2 regions of the Kitasatospora sp. MAP12-44 genome follow, and region 2 is predicted to be linked to the other one. Evidence: riboswitches for the same ligand, from Rfam matches in the RefSeq annotation. Region 2 holds a riboswitch; the other holds the start of a gene.
The links. A riboswitch is a leader RNA that binds a small molecule or an ion and turns the genes downstream of it on or off. The one in region 2 is predicted to bind glycine.
Positions count from the first base shown of each region.

Region 1: linked by a shared signal. The riboswitch ahead of gcvP (aminomethyl-transferring glycine dehydrogenase) and the one ahead of gcvT (glycine cleavage system aminomethyltransferase GcvT) in region 2 are both predicted to bind glycine.

Region 1 covers NZ_JARZAE010000004.1:1,195,839-1,202,990, reverse strand. Annotated here, with positions in the region: gene P3T34_RS06075 (ElyC/SanA/YdcF family protein) at 1-671, shown strand, start outside; gene P3T34_RS06070 (DNA polymerase IV) at 708-2,090, shown strand; gene P3T34_RS06065 (MFS transporter) at 2,158-3,636, opposite strand; gene P3T34_RS06060 (PRC and DUF2382 domain-containing protein) at 3,827-4,810, opposite strand; glycine riboswitch at 4,982-5,087, shown strand; gene gcvP (aminomethyl-transferring glycine dehydrogenase) at 5,323-7,152, shown strand, end outside.
Region 2 covers NZ_JARZAE010000004.1:5,581,518-5,588,669, reverse strand. Annotated here, with positions in the region: gene P3T34_RS25820 (ABC transporter substrate-binding protein) at 1-651, opposite strand, end outside; gene P3T34_RS25815 (ABC transporter permease) at 736-1,734, opposite strand; gene P3T34_RS25810 (enhanced serine sensitivity protein SseB C-terminal domain-containing protein) at 2,021-2,866, opposite strand; gene P3T34_RS25805 (enhanced serine sensitivity protein SseB) at 3,081-3,911, opposite strand; glycine riboswitch at 4,068-4,169, shown strand; gene gcvT (glycine cleavage system aminomethyltransferase GcvT) at 4,365-5,486, shown strand; gene gcvH (glycine cleavage system protein GcvH) at 5,579-5,953, shown strand; gene glyA (serine hydroxymethyltransferase) at 6,034-7,152, shown strand, end outside.

The DNA.
Region 1 (7,152 bases), 4.4 Mb from region 2:
CACGGCTGGTGGCCGGGCGGCGCGGACAGCGGCGGGCGTTCCAGGCGCTGGTGCTCTTCTGCGCCGTCGCGCTTGCCCCCACGGCCTGGCTGTACGGCAGCCAGGGCAGCCGGATCCGGACCGTCGCCGATGCCCCGACCGAGCCGGTGGCCGTGGTGTTCGGCGCCGGGGAGGTGAACGGGGTGGCCTCGGACTACCTGGCGCACCGCCTGGACGTCGCGCTGGCGCTCTACCGGGCGCACAAGGTGCAGGCGATCCTGGTGACCGGTGACAACAGCCGGAAGGGCTACGACGAGCCGGGCGTGATGTACACGTACCTGGTGGCCCGGGGCGTGCCCGCGGTGCGGGTGGTGCGGGACGACGCCGGCTTCGACACCTGGGACTCCTGCACCCGGGCCCGGCGGATCTTCGGCGTCGACCGCGCGGTGCTGGTCAGCCAGGACTACCACGTGCGCCGGGCGCTGGCGGACTGCCGGGCGGCCGGGATCGACGCCTACGCCGTCGGCGCCGCCGAGACGCACGACGCCACCTGGTACTACGGCAACCTGCGGGAGATCCCGGGAGCGGGCGAGGCGGCGCTGGACGCGCTGTTCCACCCCGACCCGGCGCTGCTGGGCCGGCCGGAGAGCGGTGTGGCGCGGGCGCTGGCGGACGCGGCACGACAGGACTGACCGGGTTCTGTCGGACCCGTGCGCGATGATCGCAGCGTGCGGACAATGCCGAGCATCATCCATCTCGACATGGACGCCTTCTTCGCCTCGGTGGAGCAGGCGGCCAAGCCGAGCCTGCGCGGCAAGCCGGTGATCGTCGGCGGTCTGGGCGGCCGAGGGGTGGTCTCCACCTGCTCGTACGAGGCGCGGGTCTTTGGTGTGCACTCCGCGATGGCGATGGCCACCGCGCGCCGGCTCTGCCCGAACGCGGCGTTCCTGGTGCCGCGGTTCACCGCCTACCGCAGCCTGAGCGAGCAGGTGATGACGATGGTGCGCCGGCTCTCGCCGCTGATGGAGCAGCTCAGCGTGGATGAGGCGTACGTCGACCTGGAGGCCGGTCCGTACGGTCCCGCGCTGGAGGCGGCGGGGGCGGGCGAGGCGGTCGAGCTGATCCGGGCGATCGCCCAGGACCTGCGGGCCGACATCAAGGAGCGGACCGGCCTGACCGCCTCGGTGGGGGCGGCCGGCTCCAAGCTGATGGCGAAGATCGCCTCGGAGCAGGCCAAGCCGGACGGGCTGGTGCTGGTGATACCGGGCCAGGAGCGCACGGTGCTCGGTCCGATGTCGGTGCGGGCGCTGCCGGGCGTGGGCCCGGCCACCGAGCAGGTGCTGCGCCGGGTGGGCCTGAACACCGTCGCCGACATCGCCGAGCTGCCGCAGAAGGAGCTGGTGCAGCTGCTCGGCAAGGCGCACGGGGTCGGGGTCTCGCTGATGGCGCGCGGGCTGGATGAGCGTCCGGTGGTGCCGGACCGGGACGCCAAGTCGGTCTCGGTGGAGGACACCTTCGCGGTCGACCTGGCCGACCGGGCGGTGGTGCTGCGCGAGCTGGACGTGCTGGCCGCGCGGTGCGTGCACCGGCTCAAGGCGGCGGGGCGCTCGGGGCGGACGGTGGTGCTCAAGGTGCGCCGCTTCGACTTCAGCACGCTGACCCGCTCGGAGACGCTGCGCGGTCCCACCGACGACGAGCGGGTGATCATGGGGACGGCGCGCCGGCTGCTCTCCCAGGTCGACATCACGGGCGGGATCCGGCTGCTGGGGGTCGGTGTCTCGCAGCTGGCCGAGTTCACCCAGGAGGACCTGTTCGCGCAGGCTGCGGCCGAGGCGCAGGAGGAGGCGGCGGAGGCGGAGCCGTCGGCGGGCGAGGGGCCGCCGGAGCCGGCGGCAGCGCCCGAGGCGGCGTCCGCGCACCGGATGTGGCTGCCTGGCCAGGACGTGACGCACCAGGGCTTCGGCCCCGGCTGGGTGCAGGGCAGCGGGGTCGGCCGGGTCACCGTACGGTTCGAGACGCCGGACAGCGCGCCGGGCCGGGTGCGGACCTTCCTGGTGGACGATCCGCTGCTGGCGCCCTCCGACCCGCTGCCGTTGCGCCCGCCGTCCTGAGGGCCGGCACAGCACTGCGGCGCCACCCGGTGGTCCGGGGGGCGCCGCAGTGGGGGAGTGCTGTTGGTCAGGCGCCGGTCGTGACCGGCTCGCGGTCGGCCTGGCCCGCGGCGGCCGGGGCGGCCGGGCGGATCTGGCGGATCGCGAAGGGGACGGCGGCGGCGACCAGGCAGACCACCGCGGCGACCCAGTAGGCGTGCTTGTAGGCGTCCAGGGTCGGGATCTGGATCGGCAGCGGGATCGGCAGCTTCATGGTGTCGCCGGTCAGGATCGCGCCCATCACCGCGGTGCCGATGGCGCCGCCGACGGTGCGCAGCACCGCGTTCATGCCGTTGGCGATGCCGCTCTGCTCGGCCGGGACGGCGCCGTTGATGTAGGCGGGCATCGCGGCGTAGGCCATGCCCACGCCGAGGCCGAAGACCGCCGAGGCGAGGTAGATGTTCCACTGCTGGCTGTGCTGGAGGGCCAGGAAGATCATCGAGGCCGAACCGAACACGCCGCCGAGCACCAGCGGCAGGCGCGGACCGCGCCGGGCGATGAGCAGGGCGCCGAGCGGGGCGGCGACCATCGAGCCGAGGGCGGAGGGCAGCAGCATGACGCCGGCGTGCAGCACGGTGGCGGTGAAGCCGTAGTGCGCGATCTTCTCGGGCGTCTGGGTGAAGTTGCTGATCACCAGGAACGAGCCGTACATCCCGAAGCCGATGAGCAGGCCGGAGATGTTGGTGAACGCGACGGCCGGGCGGGCCATCATCTTCATGTCGACCAGCGGGTGGCTGACCCGGGTCTCGATGATGCCCCAGATCAGGGCGATCACGGCGGCCACGGCGAACAGGCCGAGGGTCTTGTTGGAGGTCCAGCCCCACTCGTTGCCCTGGCTGACGGCGATCAGCAGCGCGGAGAGCCAGCCGGCCAGGGTGATCGCTCCGAGCGGGTCGGCGCCGCCGGCCTTGTCGACCACCGGGTCCTTGGGGACGCGCAGGGCGACCAGGGCGAGCGCGATCAGACCGAAGACCAGGCCCATCCAGAAGATGGACTTGTAGTTCCAGTGCTCCAGCAGCAGGCCGGTGGCCACCAGGCCCAGGCCGCTGCCGACGCCCATGCTGGCGCTGATCGCGGCGACGCCGCCGGTGACCTTCTGCTTGGGCAGCTCGTCGCGCACGATGCTGATGGCCAGCGGCAGCACGCCACCGCCGGCGCCCTGCAGCACGCGGGCGACCACGAGCCAGGTGAAGGAGTGGGTGCACACCGCGAGGCCGGAGCCGAGCACCAGGCCGCCGAGCGAGATGAGCAGCATCGGCTTGCGGCCGCGCAGGTCGCCGAAGCGGCCGAGCAGCGGCGTGAGGACGGCGGCGGAGAGCAGGTTGGCCGTCATCAGCCAGGTGATGGTGGAGCCGTGGACGTTCAGCTCCCGGGCCAGCGACGGCAGGATCGGGACAACCGCCGTCTGCACCACGCTGAACGCCAGCATCGCCAGTACCAGGGCGGGGAGCACCCGGGAGGTGCTCTGCTTCTCGGCCGTCGCGGTGGGCTGTGGTGCCTCACTCACGGTGAATCCTCCAGTGCATGTGCTTCGAGCGAGCTGCTTGAAGCTGGTGAAAGTCAATGAACTGAAGTAACCATGCCGAGAATGCTTCACCATGTCAAATATCTACCGGTGAATCTTCTCCCCCCAGGGAACGGACATGCCACGGCCCGGACCTGACGGTGCAGGTCCGGGCCGTGGCGGTGGCTTTCGGCTAGGTGGGGCCGCCGTCGTGGATCTCCACCTGCTCGCGCCGCAGCTCGTCGCGGACCACCTCTTCCTCGGTGTACCGCTCGACCATCAGCCGCACCCGCTCCATCGGCGCGACGTACTTGCGGACGACCGGACGCTCCTCGTGCAGCGTCACCTCCTCCACCGCCTCGAGGATCTCCTGCTCGGAGAGGGCGGCCTGCTCGGCCTCGCCGACCGGCACCCGCTCCACCCGGACCCGCTCGCGGACCACCGGCACCCGGCGCTCCACCGCCTCGGTCACCACGTACTTGCGCAGGCGTGCGGTGCCGATCACGTGCCACTCGTTGGTGATCTCCAGACGCTCCTCGCGCAGCGTCAGCTCGACCGGGCCGGGTGGCGGCATGGTGGCCCGGCTGTGGGTGGCGTCGGTGGCAACGGCCGCCGTGGTGGCGGCCTTTGGTGCGGTGGCGTGCACGGGGTCGGGGGTGGTCGTCCGGCTCTGGCTGACCGGCTTGTCCAGGCCGACGGTGGGCGGCGGGGCCGTGGCCGAGGCGGCGTGCGACGTCGAGGTGGCGTTCGCCAGCGGGCGGGCCATGGTGGTCGCGGCCCCCGCCGGGACGGCGCCGAAGTCGAGATCCTCCTGCTTGCGCCGGCCGGCGGCCACGGGCTCGGCGCTCGCCGGGCGGGCGGCGCCGGGGGAGTCCAGGCCGTAGTAGCGGTAGAGCTGGAGCTCCTGGGCGGGTGACAGGTGCTGACCGACGCCGAAGTCCGGGGAGTCCTTGATCAGCGACTTGTCGTAGGGGACCCGGAGTTCCTCGCCGGAGAACTCGCTGGTGGTCAGCGGGACGAAGGCGTCCCGCCCGAAGATCCCGGTCCGCACGGCGGCCCACTCCGGCTCGCCGGTCGCGTCGTCGAGGTAGACCTCGTCCACCGTGCCGATCTTGTCGCCGTTGCGGTCGACGGCCTTGTGGCCGATCAGGTCTCGGGGGTCGATGTCGGTATGCACGCTATTCCTCCTGTGGGCTGCTACGGCCTCCGTTCACACCAAAAGCCATGAACCGGACAGCGGCGAGCGGAGCGCCGCCGTCCGGGCGTGAACTGGGCTGTTCAGGTGAGTGGTCTCGCTCACCTCAGCGGTGATCGAATGCGTCTCCGCTGGTACCCTGGGCGCGACCGCCGAACCCGCTCGGGAGAGTCCTCGCCCCTCGAAAAGGAGGGGATCGAGGCGCCGAAGGAGCAACTCCTCCCCGGAATCTCTCAGGCATCCGTACCGTGTGGGATAGGTCACTCTGGAAAGAAGGGCAGGACCGCCGGCGAGGGAGCCGACGGCCACCACCCTCACCGACGGTGCAAGCCGACGGGGCGACCGCCCCGCGCGGGCGAAGCTCTCAGGTCCCGATGACAGAGGGGGAGGCCTGTCGGGCTCGTCCGTCCCAGGGTCGATCCGCTGCGCGCAGCGGCGACGGCCTACCGGCGTGCGTGCCCCCGCCGGTCCGTGACCAGGAGGCCTCGACCACCATGAATGCCCAGCCGACCGCCGGTCGCCCCCACAGCTCCGCCACGCTCAGCGAGCTCGAGCAGGCCAGCCCCTTCGAGTCGCGCCACATCGGCCCCGACAGTGCCGCGCAGGCCAAGATGCTGGCGCACGTGGGCTACAGCTCGCTCGACGACCTCTCCGCCGCCGCGGTGCCCGAGGCGATCCGCAGCATCACCGGTCTTGACCTGCCCGACGGCCGCAGCGAGGCCCAGGTCCTCGCCGAGCTGCGCGAGTTGGCCGGCCGCAACCAGGTGCTCACGCCGATGATCGGCCTGGGCTACTACGGCACCTTCACGCCGCCGGTGATCCTGCGCAACGTCATGGAGAACCCGTCCTGGTACACGGCCTACACGCCGTACCAGCCGGAGATCTCGCAGGGCCGCCTGGAGGCGCTGCTCAACTTCCAGACCGTGGTCTCCGACCTGACCGGTCTGGACACCTCCGGCTCCTCGCTGCTCGACGAGGGCACCGCCGCCGCCGAGGCGATGGCGCTGGCCCGCCGGGTCACCAAGGTCAAGGGCGGTGTCTTCCTGGTCGACGCCGACACGCTGCCGCAGACCATCGCGGTGATCCAGACCCGCGCGGAGCCGACCGGTGTCGAGGTCGTCGTCGCGGACCTGTCCGGCGGCATCCCGGCCGAGATCGCCGAGCGCGGCGTCTTCGGCATGCTGCTCCAGTACCCCGGCGCCTCGGGCGCGGTGCGCGACCTGAGCGCCGTGATAGAGCAGGCGCACGGCCTGGGCGCGGTCGTCGCGGTCGCCGCCGACCTGCTGGCGCTGACCCTGCTCAAGTCCCCGGGTTCGCTGGGCGCCGACATCGCCTGCGGCACCTCGCAGCGCTTCGGCGTCCCGATGGGCTTCGGCGGCCCGCACGCCGGCTACCTGGCCGTGCGCGCCGAGTACGCCCGCAACCTGCCCGGCCGCCTGGTCGGCGTCTCGGTCGACGCCGACGGCAACCGCGCCTACCGGCTGGCCCTGCAGACCCGCGAGCAGCACATCCGTCGCGAGAAGGCCACCAGCAACATCTGTACCGCCCAGGTGCTGCTCGCCGTGATGGCCTCGATGTACGCCGTCTACCACGGCCCGGACGGCCTGGCCGACATCGCCCGCCGCACCCACCGCTACGCCGCCGCGCTCGCGGCCGGCCTGCGCGCGGGCGGCGTCGAGCTGCTGCACGGCGAGTTCTTCGACACCGTCACCGCCCGCGTCCCGGGCCGCGCCGCCGAGGTGGTGGCCGCCGCCCGCGAGGCCGGCGTCAACCTCTACCAGGACGGCGCCGACCTGGTCTCGGTCTCCTGCGACGAGACCACCACCCGCGAGCACCTGGACGCGGTGTGGAGCGCGTTCGGCGTGATCGGCGCCGAGGTGGACGAGAGCGCCGACGTGCTGCCCGCCGCGCTGCTGCGCGAGGACGAGTACCTCACCCACCCGGTCTTCCACAGCCACCGCTCGGAGACCTCGATGCTGCGCTACCTGCGCCGCCTCTCGGACCGGGACTACGCGCTGGACCGCGGCATGATCCCGCTGGGCTCGTGCACCATGAAGCTCAACGCCACCACCGAGATGGAGGCGGTCACCTGGCCGGAGTTCGGCCAGCTGCACCCCTTCGCCCCGATCGAGCAGGCGCAGGGCTACCTGACGCTGATCCGCGAGCTGGAGCAGCAGCTCGTCGAGGTCACCGGCTACGACGCGGTCTCCATCCAGCCGAACGCCGGTTCGCAGGGCGAGCTGGCCGGCCTGCTGGCCGTCCGCGCCTACCACCACGCCAACGGCGACACCCAGCGTGACGTCTGCCTGATCCCGGCCTCGGCG
Region 2 (7,152 bases):
GACCGTCTGCGGGGCGCTGACCAGGTAGTCGAAGTCCGCGAACGGCTGCTTCAGGTGGAAGCTGATCGTCAGGTCGTCCGGGGTCTGGATGGAGTTCAGGCCACCGGTCTTGTCCTTGTAGGGACCCTGGTACGGCGAGGCGTTGTCGACCAGCAGCTCGTTGAAGTACGTCGGGCCGTTGGAGTTCACGTCCGGCGCGTAGTTGCTGCGCTCGACCGCGTACTTGACGTCCTTGGAGGTGACCGGCGTGCCGTCCTCGTACTTCAGCCCGGCGCGCAGGTGGTACGTCCAGGTCAGGCCGTCGGCGCTGACCTGGCCGGGCGCCGAGGCGAGGTCCGGGACCAGCTTGTTGCCCGCCTGGCCGGAGCCGGGCGCGAAGGTCATCAGCGGACGCCCGTACAGCCGCGAGAAGTTGTAGATGTAGGCGTAGTACGTGTTGCCCGGGTCGAAGGAGTCCGGCGTCCCCTTCATCTCATAGGTGACCGTGCCCCCCTTGTGGTCCGAGGCGTTCACGATGCCCGTGGTGGCCGCGTTGGCGCCCGAGGCGCCGGAGCCGGTGGGCCCCGCGGTCTTGGAGCTGGAGCAGCCGCTCACCACCAGGACGGCGGTGGTGGCCACCGCGGCCAGGGCGAGGGTACGAGATCTGCGCATTGCTTGGATCAACCCCTTGAGGGTGTGGTGGGCAAGACGGTGGAGGGCTGAGCTGGTCGTGACCGAACCGCTCCTGGGAGCTGGTCAGTTGCTGCGCGGGTCGAGCGCGTCGCGCAGTCCGTCGCCAAGCAGGTTGAAGGCCAGCACGGTGACGAAGATCGCCAGACCGGGGACCACCATGTACTCGGGGTCCACCTGGTAGTACTTGATCGCGTCGTTGATCATCCCGCCCCAGGAGGCCTGCGGCGGCTGGATGCCGACACCAAGGAAGCTGAGGCCGGCCTCGAAGAGGATGTTGGTCGGGATCAGCAGCGTCGAGTAGACGACGATCGGACCGACCAGGTTCGGCAGCAGTTCCTTGAACAGGATGAACGGGCCGCGGGCGCCCAGGCTGCGGGCCGCGTCGACGAACTCCCGCTCGCGCAGCGAGAGTGTCTGGCCACGCACGATCCGGCCCATGTAGGGCCAGTTGAAGAATCCGATCACGAAGATCAGCACGCCCAGGTGCAGCGGCAGGCCGTGCAGGCCGAACGCGCCGGCCTGCAGCGAGGCCGAGATCGAGATCGCGAAGAGCAGCAGCGGGAAGGCCAGGAAGGTGTCCATGATCCGGCTGATCACCGCGTCCACCCAGCCGCCGTAGTAGCCGGCGACGACACCGAGCACGGTGCCGATGGTGTTGGACAGCACGGTCGCGCTGAAGGCCACCAGCAGCGAGACCCAGGAGCCTTCGAGGATCCGGGAGAGCAGGTCGCGGCCGAGCACCGGGTCGACGCCCAGCGGGTGGCTCAGGCTCATGCCGCCGAACGATCCGGTCGGCAGGCCGCCGAGGTCGGCGTCCAGCAGATCCTGGTGCAGCACATCGGGGTTGAGGCCGAACCAGGACTCGAGCGGCTTGGCCAGCACGGCGATCAGGATGAGCAGGATCACCACGATGCCGCCGGCCACGGCGGCCTTGTCGCGCTTGAAGCGGGTCCAGGCGATGCGGCCGAGCGAGCGGCCCTCGATCCGGGCGGCGGGAGCGGCCGGCGCCGGGGCGGCGGGCTCGTCCGGCACGGCTGCGGTGGTGTCGGTGGGTGTGGTCATGGGCAGTACGGTCCCCTCGCCGACGGTCGTCGGCCCATGGCGTCCCGGGGCGCGCACGCTGGTACAGATCCTGGTCAGATCCTGGTCAGGTCCTGAGCTGCGCGCCGTTCGGGTTGCTCGGCTGGTGCGGTGCGCAGAACTCTTCACGTTGCGTGCAGCGTTGCGCCAGACCTGCAGGTCGAAGGATGCCCAACTGTGATCTGCCGTTGTTCATGATCGGTAAACCTGCATGTCACTGTTCAGGCAGTGCCGAGGAGGGTGACCAAGCGTCAGATATTGACGGCTTTCAACGCCCGGGGTAGCCCTGCCACGGCTGCTGTGGCCAGCCCTGACCGGTCGCCGGCGGGGTGCCCTGCGCGGGCATCGGGTAGCCGTAGGAGGGCTGTTGGGGCGGGTAGCCACCCGGGTAGGGCGCGGCGGCCGGGTACGGCGCGGGGGTGGCCTCGCGGTGGTAGAACGGCCGGGCGTGGGCACGCATCCAGAGCCCCACCGGGTCGTATTCGTCACTCATCGCGACGGTCGACACGGCCAGCCCCTCGGGTGCCTGCGCGATCGCCCGCTGCATCAGCGCGCGGACCGCCTCGACGGCCGGCGGCGAGGTGTCGTAGAGCTCCAGGCCGATCGCCAAGTACGGTTCGTCGACGACCGGTTGCACCCAGGCGCGGCGCAGCGAGCGGACCGGCCGCACCGACGGGGCCTGCTGTTCGAGTACGGAGTAGAACTGCGCCGCGGCGACCTGTGGTTCACTCAGCCGCAGCGGCCCGGCCGGCAGCCGGTCCAGGCCGGAGGCGACCCGGCGCAGGTCGGCCCACGGGATGCCGACGCCGCCGCCGGGAGCGTGCGGGTTCAGCCACAGGCCCCAGCGGGTGCGGTAGAGCGCGGCGGCGATCTCCCGGCCGGTGATCAGCTCGTGGGCGCGGGACCAGCCGCTGGCGGCCAGCTGCTCGGGCGAGGTGACGGCGGGGGCGTAGCCGAGCCCGCCGATGTCCATGTTGCCGTACTGCGCGTCCGGGCTGCCGGGCTGGCCGTGCCAGAGCAGCATCCAGACCTGGCCGGCGGCGAGCGCGCCGAGCAGCGTCTCGTACGCGTCGTAGCGCTCGGGCGCGACCTCGCGCAGGGCGCGCTCCAGCACCCCCGGGTCCGCGCCGGGGCGCGGGCCGGGTGCCGGGCCCCACGGCCCCGGGGCGCCGCCTGCGTTCACGTCGAGCCCTCCGTCGTCGTCCTGCTGCCGGTCGGTCCGCCGGTCGCTCCGGGTTTGCCTGGCTCGCGGCCAAGATGTCGGCAGCACCCTACGGGGCTTCGCCGACAACCGTCATGCCGACATCCCCCGGGTGCGCGATTCCGTCTCAGATCCGTGCGTAGAACGGCTGGACCCGGTGCAGCAGCCAGTCCACCACCGGGTCCGCCACCAGGTCCAGCAGCACCATGTGCACGCCCCACGGCAGCGGCGCGACGCCCAGCGCGCGGCCGATCGCCGCATTGGCGTCGGCCGGCTCGGCCGGACGCTCGGGATCCAGCTGGACGCCCACGAACAGCACCGGCGGCTCGCCCTCCACCGAGGCCAGCGCGCGCCGGGCGGTCAGCACGCCCGGCAGCGCGCCGAGTTCGGCGTGGACCGCGGTCAGGAACGCCACCGGCTCCTCGTGCGGCTCCAGCAAACGGAGTGCGACCCGGGCGCCGAGCCCGGGCCCCGCGCCCCCGTCCGGGCTCCCCGGCGCGCCCGCCCAGCGGTCCTGCAGCGGGCCGCGGCGCACCTCGCCGACACCCTCGGGCGGCACCGGGATGCCCACCGGCCCACCGGGGTTGACCGCGATGCCGACGCCCAGCGGCAGCCCGCGGGCGAACTCCCAGGCCGGCGCGACGGCGCAGGCCAGCCCGCCGCCGTGCTGCAGGAACTGCTCCTGGGAGGAGAACACCGGGACGTACGGCGCGCCGGCCAGTTCGATCGTCGGCAGGTCGAGCATCTGCCCGCGCGGGTCGCCGCCGGCCGGCAGCGGGATCCAGACCTGGCTGCGCGCCAGCACCTCGACCACCCGCGGGGTCGCCCCTGGGTCGCCGATCGCGGCCGTCAGCACCTGCTCCAGCTCATTGCCCGGCCAGCCACCGCCGACCGGCGCCGTACCCGGCTCGGCCCACCCCTGTGCCGTCGGTGCAAGGCCCTCTGCGGGGATTCCCATCCGTGCTGCCCACCCGTCTCGCGCCGCGCGAGGCGTGTCCCGTTCGCGCGCGAGGCACAGCCTACCGAGCCCGGATCGCCCCCCTCTCCCGTCCTGCTGTCGGGCATGCCATGATGAGCGCGTCCGCTCGGACATCCGAACTTCATACTGGCCGCTCGAACCCGCGCGGGAGAGCCCGGAATGCCGTCACGGCACGACCGGCGCCGAAGGAGCAAGTCCTCCCCGGAATCTCTCAGGCACCCCTACCGCGTGGGCGAGGCACATCTGGAAAGTGGACACGGCCGCGCCGTGCGCCCACCCACGGTGCAAGCCACGTCATCCTGGACCTCGGACAGGTGTGTGGTGAAGCTCTCAGGTTTGACGACAGATGGGGAGATCGCGCCCCCGCATGTCCGCGTACAGGCCCCATGCCCGTGCGTCGTCCCTGAGTGCCAGCCCTAGGAGTCAACCGCCGTGACGTCCCCCCGCCTGACCGCGCTCGACGCCCTGCACCGCGCCCTCGGCGCGACCATGACCGACTTCGCCGGCTGGGACATGCCGCTGCGCTACGGCAGCGAGCGCGAGGAGCACCTCGCCGTCCGCACCAAGGCCGGTCTCTTCGACCTCTCCCACATGGGCGAGATCACCGTCAGCGGCCCGCAGGCCGGCGAGATGCTGGACCACGCGCTGGTCGGCTTCGTCTCGGCGCTCGGCGTGCTGCGCGCCCGCTACACCATGATCTGCCGCGAGGACGGCGGCATCCTGGACGACCTGATCGTCTACCGGCTCGCCGAGCACGAGTTCATGGTCGTCGCCAACGCCTCCAACGCCCAGCTGGTGCTGGACGAGCTGACCGCCCGCGCGGACGGCTTCGACGCCGTCGTCCGCGACGACCGGGACGCCTACGCGCTGATCGCCGTCCAGGGCCCCGAGGCCAACGGCATCCTGGCCTCGCTCACCGACGCCGACCTGCCCGGCCTGAAGTACTACGCGATCCTGCCCGCCCAGGTGGCCGGCAAGGACGTGCTGCTCGCCCGCACCGGCTACACCGGCGAGGACGGCTTCGAGATCTTCTCCGCCCCCGCCGACGCCGAGCACCTGTGGCAGGCGCTGACCGAGGCCGGCCGGGAGAGCGGTCTGGTGCCGTGCGGCCTGTCCTGCCGCGACACGCTGCGCCTGGAGGCCGGCATGCCGCTCTACGGGCACGAGCTGAGCACCGACCTGACCCCCTTCGACGCGGGCCTGGGTCGGGTGGTGCGCTTCGACAAGACCACCAACGACGGCGCGTTCATCGGCCGCAAGGCGCTGGAGGCGGCCGCCGCCAACGCCGAGACCAACCCGCCGCGCAAGCTGGTCGGCCTGGTCTCCGAGGGCAAGCGCGTGCCGCGCGCCGAGTACGCGGTGGTCGCCGCCGACGGCACCCCGATCGGCCGGATCACCTCCGGCGCCCCCTCCCCGACGCTGGGCAAGCCGATCGCCATCGCGTACGTGGACGCCGCGTACGCCGCCCCCGGCACCACCGTCGCGGTGGACGTCCGCGGCAAGCAGGAGCCGGTCGAGGTCGTCGCACTGCCGTTCTACAAGCGCGCCCGCTAAGACCGGTCGGGCTTAGGCCCTCCTCCCATTCGGCTGTCCGCCCGGCGGACCGCTTTGGCCATCCCCGCTTCCCATCCTGGAGAATGAGCACCATGAGCAACCCGCAGCAGCTGCAGTACAGCAAGGACCACGAGTGGCTGAGCGCCGCCGAGGAGGGTGTGTCCACCATCGGCATCACCGCCCACGCGGCCGACGCCCTCGGTGACATCGTCTACGTCCAGCTGCCCGCCGTCGGTGACACCGTCACCGCCGGGGAGACCTGCGGCGAGCTCGAGTCCACCAAGTCGGTCAGCGACCTGTACTCGCCGGTCACCGGCGAGGTCGTCGAGGCGAACGAGGACGTCGTCAGCGACCCGGCGCTCGTCAACTCCGCGCCATTCGAAGGCGGCTGGCTCTTCAAGGTCAAGGTCACCGAGGCCGCCGACGACCTGCTGAGCGCCGACGAGTACACCGCGTTCGCCTCCTGATCGACCCTGAGGGGCGGCCGCAGCGCAGCGGCCGCCCCGGCCTCCCCAACGCTCGAACCGCCCCAAGGGAAGACGCCACCATGACGGTTCTCAACCAGTCCCTCCACGCGCTCGACCCGGAGATCGCCGCCGCGGTCGACGCCGAGCTGCACCGCCAGCAGTCCACCCTCGAAATGATCGCCTCCGAGAACTTCGCTCCGGTGGCCGTCATGGAGGCGCAGGGCTCGGTCCTGACCAACAAGTACGCCGAGGGCTACCCCGGCCGTCGCTACTACGGTGGCTGCGAGCACGTCGACGTGGTCGAGCAGATCGCCATCGACCGGATCAAGGCGCTGTTCGGCGCCGAGGCCGCCAACGTGCAGCCGCACTCCGGCGCGCAGGCCAACGCCGCCGCGATGTTCGCGCTGATCCAGCCGGGCGACACCATCCTGGGCCTGAACCTGGCGCACGGCGGTCACCTGACCCACGGCATGAAGATCAACTTCTCGGGCAAGCTCTACAACGTGGTGGCCTACCACGTCGACGAGAAGACCAACCTGGTCGACATGGAGGAGGTCGAGCGCCTCGCCAAGGAGCACCAGCCCAAGCTGATCATCGCCGGCTGGTCCGCCTACCCGCGCCAGCTGGACTTCGCCGCCTTCCGCCGCGTCGCGGACGAGGTCGGCGCGCTGCTGATGGTCGACATGGCGCACTTCGCCGGCCTGGTGGCCGCGGGCCTGCACCCGAACCCCGTGCCGTACGCGGACGTCGTCACCACCACCACCCACAAGACCCTGGGCGGCCCGCGCGGCGGTGTGATCCTCTCCAAGGCCGCGCTGGCCAAGAAGATCAACTCGGCGGTCTTCCCCGGCCAGCAGGGTGGTCCGCTGGAGCACGTGATCGCGGCCAAGGCCGTCTCGTTCAAGGTCGCGGCCTCCCCGGAGTTCAAGGAGCGCCAGGAGCGCACCCTGGAGGGCGCCAAGATCCTGGCCGCCCGCCTGCTCCAGGACGACGCCACCGCGGCCGGCGTCTCGGTGCTCTCCGGTGGCACCGACGTGCACCTGGTCCTGGTCGACCTGCGCAACAGCCAGCTCGACGGCCAGCAGGCCGAGGACCGGCTGCACGAGGTCGGCATCACGGTCAACCGCAACGCCGTCCCGAACGACCCGCGCCCCCCGATGGTCACCTCCGGCCTGCGCATCGGCACCCCCGCGCTGGCC